2 regions of the Paenibacillus sp. FSL R7-269 genome follow, and region 2 is predicted to be linked to the other one. Evidence: a T-box and tRNA genes for the amino acid it is inferred to sense, from the RefSeq annotation. Region 2 holds a T-box; the other holds one or more tRNA genes.
What was found. A T-box is a leader RNA that pairs with one kind of tRNA and senses whether it is charged. The one in region 2 lies ahead of C162_RS24895 (valine--tRNA ligase), so its partner is inferred to be a tRNA-Val.
Positions count from the first base shown of each region.

Region 1: it has a tRNA-Val gene. The T-box ahead of C162_RS24895 (valine--tRNA ligase) is inferred to sense a tRNA for this amino acid. The anticodon was not compared.

Region 1 is NZ_ASPS01000027.1:57,277-63,141, reverse strand. Features, by position in the region: gene C162_RS13755 (hypothetical protein) at 1-7, shown strand, start outside; gene C162_RS13750 (hypothetical protein) at 192-815, shown strand; gene C162_RS13745 (accessory gene regulator ArgB-like protein) at 808-1,335, shown strand; gene C162_RS35390 (cyclic lactone autoinducer peptide) at 1,335-1,472, shown strand; gene C162_RS13740 (LytTR family transcriptional regulator DNA-binding domain-containing protein) at 1,490-1,885, shown strand; gene C162_RS13735 (GNAT family N-acetyltransferase) at 2,021-2,551, opposite strand; partial or broken gene C162_RS13730 (Rpn family recombination-promoting nuclease/putative transposase) at 3,150-3,638, shown strand; tRNA gene C162_RS13725 (tRNA-Val) at 3,756-3,827, shown strand; gene C162_RS13720 (lipase family protein) at 4,087-4,914, shown strand; gene C162_RS13715 (lipase family protein) at 4,960-5,805, shown strand.
Region 2 is NZ_ASPS01000057.1:14,395-20,259, forward strand. Features, by position in the region: gene C162_RS24885 (LysM peptidoglycan-binding domain-containing protein) at 1-266, shown strand, start outside; gene C162_RS34615 (stalk domain-containing protein) at 506-1,168, shown strand; T-box leader at 1,261-1,545, shown strand; gene C162_RS24895 (valine--tRNA ligase) at 1,705-4,341, shown strand; gene C162_RS24900 (bifunctional folylpolyglutamate synthase/dihydrofolate synthase) at 4,347-5,723, shown strand; gene murC (UDP-N-acetylmuramate--L-alanine ligase) at 5,731-5,865, shown strand, end outside.

The DNA of each region.
Region 1 (5,865 bases), on a different contig from region 2:
ATTATAATACAGACAGCCAAACTGTTGTAAACAGAGGAACATTCGTTGAGGCTCGATTCAGAGCGGCCAACGGATGTTTTTTTGTCATTGAGCAAAAAGTGTCGAATTTTGTAATTAAGTAGTATACGTCAAGCACGGTGGAGTTATATAATTAATCTTGTGAACGAAATTAGTAAGGCGGTGTAAATGGTTTGTCATGGGAACCTGTAGGTTTTATGTTTTTTTCAACCATAGAGACGCTTGCGCTCTATTATTTGATTATGTCTCTCTATAGATTCAAATGGAGATGGTACATATGGCAGGTCCTATTCGTCATCTTGCTGAACAACCTTCAGAGCTATCTATTGCGAAATGAGCTGGGAATGTCGAATGTGGCACCACTTGTTTTAATCTTGATTTTTATCATGTTTTTCACAGCTGTAGTCAGGATGCCCCTCGTCCTGTCAATCATCGCAACGATATCAGGTTATGCTATGTTTGCCGTAATCCAGACGATTATTGTACTTCTTGTCTTTGGCTCCATTTCAAATATTACCGGTGTGGCGGAAGGATATTTCCTTCAGCTGATGACAGCGGTAGTGGTGTTCGCGGCTTTTAGCTATATTTACCGTAAAGGCAAGGGCTTCACGTTCGATCTCGATAAGCTTCGGTTTAAATTAGAAGATATTCTGCTGTCAGTGCTGATTTTCGGTTTCGTGATAGGTGTTTCCGTCCTGCTCTACTATAATGACATTCTGCTAAATGTTTTGATTTTTCTAGTGATGTCTGCATTCCTTCTTTACTACTCTACCCGGAAGGAGCGGGAAGATGCTTGAATCCATGTCCGCCAAGCTGGCACTTACGATTAAAAATATCGTTCCAGAGCACCCGGCATCCTATGCTGTCCTGAAGTTTGCTATCAGTGTGGTGCTTAATGTGGTGTTTATAATTGCGTTGACACTGTTAGTATCTATTTGGACGGGGAGGACAAGTGAAGCTTTGCAGATTTTGATCTCCTTTGCCTTATTGCGTCAAGTGTCCGGCGGGGCCCATCTCAGATCCGGTATAGCCTGTGTCTTGTTTACGGTAAGCTTGTTCACAGTCCTGTCCTTTGTGGAGGTTAGCTCCTTTTACGTTATGCTAATGAATGCAGCTAGTCTGTTAGTGGTTCTATGGCTGGCGCCCATTGGGATTGAACGACAAACCCGGATTCCCAGGCGGCATTGGCCTAAGCTGAGAATTGTGGCGTTACTGCTTGTCGCTGCCAATATCGTTGCAGGATCATCTGTTATCGCGGCCAGCTTTTTGGCACAATCCCTCAGTCTGATTATCGCTAGAAGGGAGGTGAATACTTAATGATGAAATCCTTGCAACGTAAAGCAGTGTACAAACTTGCTTCTGGTTTATCTGCTATGGCGGCAATTCTTGTGTTGGTTACAGCCAGTGTCCTGTACATTAACCAACCAGAGGTTCCTGAAGAGCTACTTAAATAACATTGGAGTTGATCCCTTTGAGCACTATATCTGTTACTAGAGACACAGAGGGAAACACTGGTGTATTCTCGCTAGATATTGAAAAAATAACTTTTATGGAATTTGAACGGACTATCTATCGGATCATTGTCCATACGTACGATCAGACCTTTTATACAGTAGGTACGCTGAAATATTGGCTTAATACCCTGGCCAGTTCAGGATATAATTTCGTTCTAGCAGATAGAAACACGTTAATTCAGGTTTCTAACATTATCCAGTTGGATAAGACGTTTCATATTGCTTATTTTGGGGAAGACCACAGAGGAGTCGAACAAAAGTGTTTTCTGTCAGAGAAGGGCTATAAAGAAATTCTCAAATACGTAAAGACATTCGAATCGGATATTATATTAGTGGAGCTGCCCCAGTGGTAGCTTTATTTTTTATGGGGGTTTGCGGTCTTTTCCAGGCTGAGAAGCGAGGAGTAGATTCTTTAACGGTACATCAAATAAGGCTGACCTGCGCTGTTCATTCTGAAGCGCCTAGGGCCAGCCTTTATTCAGATTATCCTAATCAGTAGCTAACTTGGAATACATACACAGATCAATGAAGGCTCCTTTGGACTGCTCGCACTGTCTCAGTGTTCCTTCCAGCGAGAAGTTTAATTTCTGCAGTACTTTAATAGAATTGATATTAGCAGGCTGGGCCTTTGCTTCTATTCTATTGAAGCCCAGTGTATCAAACGCATAATCTATTAGCGCGCGAAGGGCTTCAGGCACATATCCTTTTCCCCAGCACTCGCGGCTAAGGTCATAACCGATCTCTGCCTTGGCATTGTCATAGTCCAGTGTATTGAAACCACAGGAGCCGATAATCCGGCCGGATTCTGCTTCCATGATGGAATAGCGGATCGCCTGATTCTCGGTGGCTAGATTATCAAGCAGCTCAATCATCTCTACGGCCTGACACTCATCCGTGAAGCTGCTGATATTCATAAACCGGGTGACTTCAGGATCGGACCAGATCGAGAAGAGACTGGTTGAATCGGCGGTGCGCATTTGTCTTAATACTAATCTCTCGGTTTGTAATTCTGTAATCATCAATAAGTTACCTCCATTAAATATATATGGTCTTGGTGAGGTACAACTATTGATATCTGCGCATAGTTCAGTCCTTTCCGTGTGTAAGCTGCCTCTATTATATAGAATACAGGGGAGGAAGTTAACATCAATTCAGGACTGCTTCAACAAGTCTTCACAAAGAGGGGGACTCTGCTTGGTGGCAACCTCGAATCTATCAACATATCAACATGTCCTATTTATTGTGAGAGCTAAGTAACTTAGATGATTCGTTCCTCTCAAATATATTGCGCAATGGAGAGGGCTGAAGATAAAGGATGTGCTTGTATTTTTCTTTGAGCTTTGGGGACAAAATAGAAATATATGGGGCACAAAAGGCTGGCTTTCCTCAACAGTACCTTTATGGAGGCCGGCGAACCCCGCTATTTGGTATTGCGTCCCCCTCGGGAATGAAGCTACTTCAACAGAATCATCGCGGAAGCGAGAAAGGCAAAGCTTAAAAATCTGGTCTTTGATTTCGTGGCGTCTTCGCATCTTTTACAAGCTCCTCGTCATTGCGTCCTTGTAAAATTATGCTACGGTTATGTGTTGCAAGCAATATCTAGTTTTAAGACACGCCCTAATGAATCCGTACACAGATAAGGATGCTCCAGCGGAGAAACAGTCAATTCTGGACATCAAGGCCAAGACGGCTGAGGGCAAACGGATCAACATCGAAATGCAGCTGTTCAATCCATACAATATGGAGAAGCGGACACTTTTCTACTGGAGCGAGATGTATTACCACCAAATTCAAAAAGGCGACGACTACAGTCAATTGAAGAAGTGTGTGACGATCAATATACTGAACTACTCCTGTCTCCCTAATGACCGTCATCATAATGTGTTTCACCTTCGTGAAGATCACACCGGGATTCAGTTGAATAACGATCTGGAAATTCATGTGATGGAATTAACAAAGCTCGAGGAGCAGGCCGTTCCATTAACTGGCGGACTGATTAACTGGTTATTATTCCTGAAGGGTGTTGAACAACCAAACTGGGAGGTGCTGACCATGAATGAACCGATGTTGAAAAAAGCAATGGATACGCTGGAGTTCCTGGCGGAAATATTGCGAAATTAACACCGTTGCAGTGAAAATTTAACAAGGGCAAAGCACTTTCATTCATATCATAAAAATATCTTGCCATTTCCTCACGTCCTGTGTTATTATAAATCTCGTTGCAGGACGGTAGCTCAGCGGGAGAGCACTATCTTGACAGGGTAGGGGTCATGGGTTCGAACCCCATCCGTCCTATACGCAGAAAGCCTTGAGATTCAAGGCTTTTTTGCTTTTTATGGAACTTTTAAAACGTGCCTAATTTGAAATTGGCGCCTATTTGGTACCGTAAATTCCATTCTTATAAAAGCTTTCTCAACTACCTTGCCAGCTGGCGACGTCATCATTTAGGGATGAGTTACATATTAATAATCGAGGGCCAGGAACAGTAATAGGAGATGAATATGAGAGAAAAACGAAGATGAATAAGCCCAAAAAGCGGAAAGGAAATGATAAGATGGGTTTCGGATACAAGCCGCCTGTTTTTGACAGCAAAACAGCCATATTTCTCTCAGCGATTAGCTATCAGACGTACCCGTTCTTTTTCGAGGGAAAGCTGGTTTTGCCCAAAGGCTTCAAACTTCGTTTTACGATCCGCGCTTTTGCCGACGTTGAGAATCCTACAGAGCTTGTATTCGGATTTATTGCTGAGTCGCCGGATCAAATCGTTGTTGCGTTCAGAGGATACGCTTCGTATCCGGCAGATCTTCTTGCCTCCTATGATATCTTTTTGATCCCGTATCCATTCGTCCGAAACGGTGGGAGAACGTCGCGCGGCTTTACCTGCCTGTATCGATCAACCCGAAACCAAATCATCCGGGAATTAAATAAGCTTGCCACAACAAAAAAGTTGTATGTTACCGGTCACAACTACGGCGGAGCTTTGGCCACGCTGGCCGCTTTGGATATTGCGGTAAACACCCGATTCAAGCATCCATTTGTCTATACATACGGTAGTCCACGCATCGGAGACCCTGACTTCGTTTCCCGCTTTAACAGGACGGTCACACACAGTGCGCGAATCGTCAACGTTCATGATTCATTCCCCACTTTCCCCGCCCGAAGGTATCTGCCTCCATTTACAAAGAAAGGTTTAATCTATCGGCATGTAAAAACGAAGATCCCGATCACTTTTCAATGGAACGATGTGCCGCGCAATGACTCAATTGCCTGCTATTTTAAAAACCTGAGCCGCAAAAACCCTCTTTTTGCCAAATCATTATGCGAAGATAATCCGGGATTTTGTCCTGATACCAGCATGTGTTTTCCGTTTGAAGGTTGTTGAAAGTCTGTCCGCCTGAGAATTGAATGCAAGGAAGGAGTTACCTATATGAAGCGTTCAGGTATGTTCAACAATGAACAGGCAATCTTGCTTGCGGCCATGATCGCGCAGTCTTATCAGCAATTTGAGCACGATAAGCTGGTATTGCCTAAAGGCTATTTGCTTCGCTTCACCATTCGCGCTCTTGCCGGTGTCGAGGAGCCGGAGGAGGAAGTATTCGGTTATATCGCGGAGTCGAAGGATAATATCGTGATAGTTTTTAGAGGAACCCGAACATTCAAGGACAATGAGTCGGATCAGGATTTATATCAAGTACCCTACCCCTTCGTCAGAAATGCCGGTAACACCCATCGCGGATTCACTCGCATCTATCAATCGGCAAGAAATGAGCTGATAGGAGCATTGAACAAGCTTTCCGCAGCCAAAATGCTGTGGGTTGCAGGCCACAGTTTGGGTGGAGCATTAGCCGTGTTAGCTGCCTTCGATATTTCGGCAAACACACGATTTCAGAATATTGCCGCATATACGTACGGCAGTCCACGGGTCGGAGACCCGGACTTCACTTCCCCATTCAACCGAACGGTAAAAAATAGTTTTCGTATTATCAACATCCATGACATTATTCCGACTTTACCGGCTATTGCGTATCCGCCTCCATTTACCAAGAACGGTTTGTTTTATAGGCATGTAAACACGAAGGTTCCGATCTCTTTCCAATTGAACAGTTTGCCTGTCCGCAATCATGAGATTGTCTGCTATTTCAAATTCCTAAGCCAACGAAGTCCTGATTTCACCAAATTATTATGTGCCGATAACCCGGGGTTTTGTCCAGATACGGGATTATGTGTTCCGTTTATAGGAATATGCAGTGCGGAGGAAGAAGACGAAGAATAGGCTGTCCTCAGATGGATGATCCTAGCGTTGATCGTGCGGGTTACTCTGCGGGCAATGAAA
Region 2 (5,865 bases):
AGCAGGAGGAACTGCTCGCGGGCGATATTGACTCTGTAGCGGAGGCTGTCCCTGAGCCCGGCAATGATACAGCGTGGAAGAGCCGGTTCATCGGCGGCATGGGCGGAACGGAGCTGTTCCGGAAGGTAAGGCTCTGCATCGTGCAGCGGGAAGAGACGCTGGATACCATAGCCGAGAAATACCAGCTAAGCACCCGGGAGCTGACCATGTATAACCGGCTGTCCGGCCAGGTTGTAGAAGAGGGACAGGTATTATACATCCCTTGAGATTGATGATGCGCGGAGAATTCAGGCTTAACAGGAACAGCCCTTTCCTTACGGATGGGGCTGTTCCTGTTTCTTTGTGAAGCGATGAAGTGATTTTTATTATGCGGTCTGTATATAAGATCTCCGCTTCTGGTTTACAAACCGTTCAGCCGGGGGTAATAGTCACTACCGGCCTACATACATTACACATTCAGGCAGCTATGCGCTGGTACACCACTTCTGGAAGGATGATCACTCACATGAAGAGAAAAGTGGCAGCCACTGCGGCCGCACTAAGCTTGACGCTCACAGTCTCGGCCGGTGTCTACGCCGCCAGCAATCTGCAGGAGATCAAGGCGCTCCTGAACAACAAAATCGGGATCGTCGTGAATGGTCAGGCATACACGCCAAAAGACGGCAACGGCAAAACCCTCGCCCCGATTACCTACAACGGCATCACTTATCTGCCTGTACGCTCTATCGGCGAAGCACTGAACACCGCTGTCACTTATGATGCTGCAACCAGCCGGGTCATCATCGGTGATGCGGCTGCTCCGGCTGTCTCCTCCGGAGGCTCGTCCGCAGGAACACCAGCGGATTCTGTGAAGCGCCCGAAGAGCCTGCCGGCGGACTTCCCGCTTCCGGCGGACGCGAAGATATATGATCTGATCGAAGGCTCGGCGACCGGCAAGCCGTCTGCGACCTTCAGCTACCGTACGAAGCAGAGTCTGGAGACGCTCGGCAATACGTATAAGGACTATTTTGTACAAAAAGGAGCTACCTCCAAGTCCGAGGAAGTCTCAGCCTCAGCCTTCTCGATTATTGATGCCGGAAGCACATTCTCCGTTACGCTGGATGGCGCTCCCGGAACAGGCAGCAATCAGGGCTTCAATGTGGTTCAAGTGATCTGGAGCGGGGAGTAAGCGCCAAGGTTCGTCTGCTGCGCGCCCTTTGTGTATATGCTGGTTGACTAGGGATAACACTGAATGTATTATTGAACTAAGTAATAACTAGCTTAAAGACTGGGAACGGGAAGAGTAGGCGGTCAGCCCTTCAGAGAGCGGGATTATCATTGGTGTGAATTCCCGCAGGATGCAGCCCCCGAAGTCGCCCCGGAGTTGCCCTTCTGAGCTTGTCTTCATCATGAAGACCGGTTAGGATGCGGCCGGTTGCAGCCGTTACCCTGCATGAGTGTCGCGCTAAGCTTTAGGAACCTGCAAGGGAACTTAAGGCAGTGGTTTATTTTTTGTTGGCGCGAAACAAAGGTGGTACCGCGAAAGAATGGCCTTTCGTCCTTTGAGACGAAGGGCCTTTTTGTATTCTCAGAAACCGCTAGCTACTCAATACATTTAACAGTGGAGGGTTCACAATGGCTGATAACAACAATGCAGCAGCAGAGCTGCCGAACGGGCAGGAAGCGGTAGAAGCTACCGCTTCAGCTAATCACAAGCAGAGCGACATGCCGACTACATATGATCCGGGAGCGGCAGAGAAGAAATGGTATGCGTACTGGATGGAGAAGGGCTTCTTCGAAGCCGGCAAGCGGCCGGATGCGGAGCCTTACAGCATCGTGATTCCGCCGCCGAATGTAACAGGAATGCTGCATATCGGACACGCGCTGGATTTCACGCTTCAGGATGTGCTGATCCGTACCAAGCGGATGCAGGGATATGATACCCTGTGGCTGCCGGGTACGGACCATGCAGGGATTGCTACGCAGACCAAGGTAGAGCAGAAGCTGCGCCAGCAGGGAATTTCCCGCCATGATCTGGGACGCGAGAAGTTCCTGGAGCAGGTATGGGACTGGAAAGACCAGTATGCCCAGACCATTCATGACCAGTGGGCCAAGATGGGCCTGTCCCTCGATTACTCCCGCGAACGCTTCACCTTTGATGATGGAATGAAGAAGGCGGTAAGTAAGGTATTTGTGGAGCTGTACCAGAAGGGCCTGATCTATCGCGGCAAGCGGATTATTAACTGGGACCCGGCTGCCCGTACAGCGCTCTCGGATATCGAGGTTGAATACAAGGAAGTGAACGGGCATCTGTACCATCTGCGTTATCCGCTTAAGGATGGCAGCGGCCATATCACGGTGGCTACCACACGGCCTGAGACGATGCTGGGCGATACAGCCGTAGCAGTACACCCGGAAGATGACCGTTACAAGCATCTGATTGGCCAGGCGCTGGTCCTGCCGATAATAGGCAGAGAGATTCCGGTTATTGCTGATGATTACGTAGATAAGGAGTTCGGCAGCGGTGCGGTTAAGATTACACCGGCGCATGATCCGAACGACTTCGAGATGGGAGTCCGCCATAACCTTCCGCAGATCAACGTAATGGATGAAGGCGGAGTGATGAACGAGGAAGCGGGCGCTTACCAGGGAATGGACCGCAGCGACTGCCGTAAGGCCATCGTAGCTGACCTGAAGGAGCAAGGCGTGCTGATCTCCATTGAGGATCACGTACATCAGGTTGGGCACAGTGAGCGTTCGGGGGCTGTTGTAGAGCCTTATCTGTCCACCCAGTGGTTCGTCAAAATGCAGCCGCTGGCAGAAGCAGCTATCGCTGCACAGAAGGACGGTGACGGGGTCCACTTCGTGCCGGACCGCTTCGAGAAGACGTACCTGAACTGGATTGAGAATGTCCGCGACTGGTGTATCTCCCGCCAATTGTGGTGGGGTCACCGGATTCCGGCCTGGTACTCCGAATCTACCGGGGAGCTTGTAGTTGCACATGATGAAGAAGAAGCGCGCCGCATCAGCGGGCTGTCCGACCTGAAGCAGGATGAAGATGTTCTGGATACCTGGTTCAGCTCCAACCTCTGGCCGTTTGCTACCTTAGGCTGGCCTGACGGGGAGAGCAGTGACTATCAGCGTTACTATCCGAACAACGTACTGGTTACCGGATACGATATCATCTACTTCTGGGTAGCGCGGATGATTTTCTCAGCCATGGAATTCACAGGCCAGAAGCCGTTCTCCGATGTGCTGATGCACGGACTCGTACGCGATGCCGAAGGACGCAAGATGTCCAAGTCTCTGGGCAACGGTATCGATCCGCTGGATGTTATCGAGCAGTACGGCGCTGACGCCATGCGCTATATGATTACTACCGGCAGTACAGCGGGCCAGGATCTGCGGTTCCGTATGGAAAAGGTAGAGCAGGCGCGCAATTTTGCCAACAAGATCTGGAATGCCTCCCGGTTCGCGCTGATGAATCTGGAAGGCGTATCCTTTGAAGATATTGACATTACAGGAGAGCTTGGCACAGCAGACCGCTGGATTCTGCACCGCCTGAACGAAACTTCCCGCGATATTACGCGTCTAATTGACTCGTACGAGTTCGGCGAGACCGGACGCCTGCTCTACAATTTCATCTGGGATGATCTGTGCGACTGGTATATCGAATTTGCCAAGCTCTCGCTGTACGGAGCGGACGCAGCTGCCAAGGCCAAGACACAGTCTGTTCTGGCTTATGTACTGGACCGCACATTGCGCCTGATTCACCCGTTCATGCCTTTCATTACGGAGGAAATCTGGCAGCATCTGCCGCATCAGGGCGAATCCATCACCTTGGCAGAATGGCCGAAGTACGATGCGGCGCTTGAGAATCCGCAGGCGGTATCAGAGATGAACCTGCTGATGGATATCATCCGGGCTGTTCGCGGTATCCGTGCGGAAGTGAATGCGCCAATGAGCAAGAAGGTTGAGCTGATCATCAAGGCCGGCAGCCAGGACACCCTGGACATTATTTCCCGCAATGACAATTACATCGGGCGCTTCTGCAACACCTCTTCGTTCGAAGCAGGTCTTGCGCCGCAGACGCCGGATAAAATGATGTCCGCCGTGGTTACCGGAGCGGAGCTGCTTCTGCCGCTGTCCGGTCTGATCGATATCGATCAGGAGATTATCCGTCTCGAAAAAGAAGTTCAGACCTTGAACAGCGAAGTGGAGCGTGTGGAGAAGAAGCTCAGTAATCAGGGTTTTGTGGCCAAAGCTCCGGCGAAAGTTATCGAAGAGGAACGGGCGAAGCAGGCGGATTATTCCGACAGACGCGAGAAAGTGCTGGCCCGTATTGCAGAGCTGAGAGGATAACAGACATGGAAGAGATCACCTGGAGCGGCGCTGCCGCTCCCTTAAATTCTTATACAGAAGCGGTAGACTGGATCAACAGTCTGATTCCTTTTGGAATCCGGCCGGGTCTGGAGCGGATAGAGCTTCTAATGGAGAAGCTGGGACATCCGCACCGGAAGCTTAAGTTCATTCATGTGGCCGGGACGAACGGCAAGGGCTCAACCTGCGCCTTTTTGACCTCGGCCCTTATTCAGAGCGGATATTCGGTGGGGACCTTTACCTCTCCTTATATCACGAAGTTCACGAACCGGTTCCAGTACAACGGGACGGATATTCCTGAGGAGACGCTGCTTGCGCTTGCCAATCAGCTGCGTCCGCTGGCCCGGGAGATTGCGGGCACTGAGCTGGGCTCACCGACCATGTTCGAGGTGGCGACGGCGCTTGCGATTCTCTATTACGGCGAAGTCTGTTATCCCGATGTAGTCGTATGGGAGACGGGGCTTGGGGGAAGGCTGGATGTAACGAATATCGTCACTCCGGTTGTGTCGGTCATTACTAATGTGGGACATGACCATACCGATGTGCTGGGAGATACGCTTACGCTAATTGCCGGCGAGAAGGCCGGGATTATTAAGCCGGGCGTTCCTGTAGTCAGCTGTGTGAGCCAGCCCGAAGCTGTAGCTGTATTGAAGGCCAAGGCGGCGGCTACCCGTTCGACACTCTATTTAGCGGGAGAAGATTTCAGCTATAGCGGAGTTGAACTGAGAGACGGCTGCCAGCACTTCACCTTCAACGGGCCGTTCCGGGGGCTTGAGCTGGACATTGCCATGAAAGGCGAACACCAGCTGCAGAATGCAGCCGGAGCAATGATGGTCCTTGAGGTGCTGAGGCAGTATATGGCCTTCATGCTGGAGGACGAGGATGTGCTGGAGGGCTTCCGCGGCACATTCTGGGCCGGAAGACTGGAGGAAGTGAGCACCTCGCCCAGAATTATTCTGGACGGCGCGCACAATCCGGAAGGGGCTGAGAGCCTCGCGAAGAGCCTTCCGCAGTTCCAGCCTTACGGTAAATTAAATTTGCTCATGGGGATGCTGGCAAATAAGCATCACGAGTCGTATCTCAAGCATATACTGCCTATAGTGGATACGCTCATCCTGACCGAACCGGATTTCCGTAAGAAAATGGACGCGGAAGATCTGCAGGCGATCGCAGAAAATCTGCGGAGTAAATATGCCAAGGAAAACTTGGAAATCATAGTAGAACGTAATTGGGGCCAAGCGCTGCAGAAGCTGCAGACGATCACAGCGGACGATGACCTCGCAGTTGTGTCCGGAACGCTGTATTTGATTTCTGATGTGCGCAGTACGCTTTTACGGCAACCCGATTCTGAAAAAGGCTGGTGACGAACTGTTGGATACTACTGAACGTGTGCATTTTATAGGGATCGGCGGCTATGGTATGAGCGCGATTGCCCGGGTGATGCTGGAGATGGGATATACAGTTACAGGCTCTGACGTAGCTGCCCAGGAGTTAACGGAGAAATTG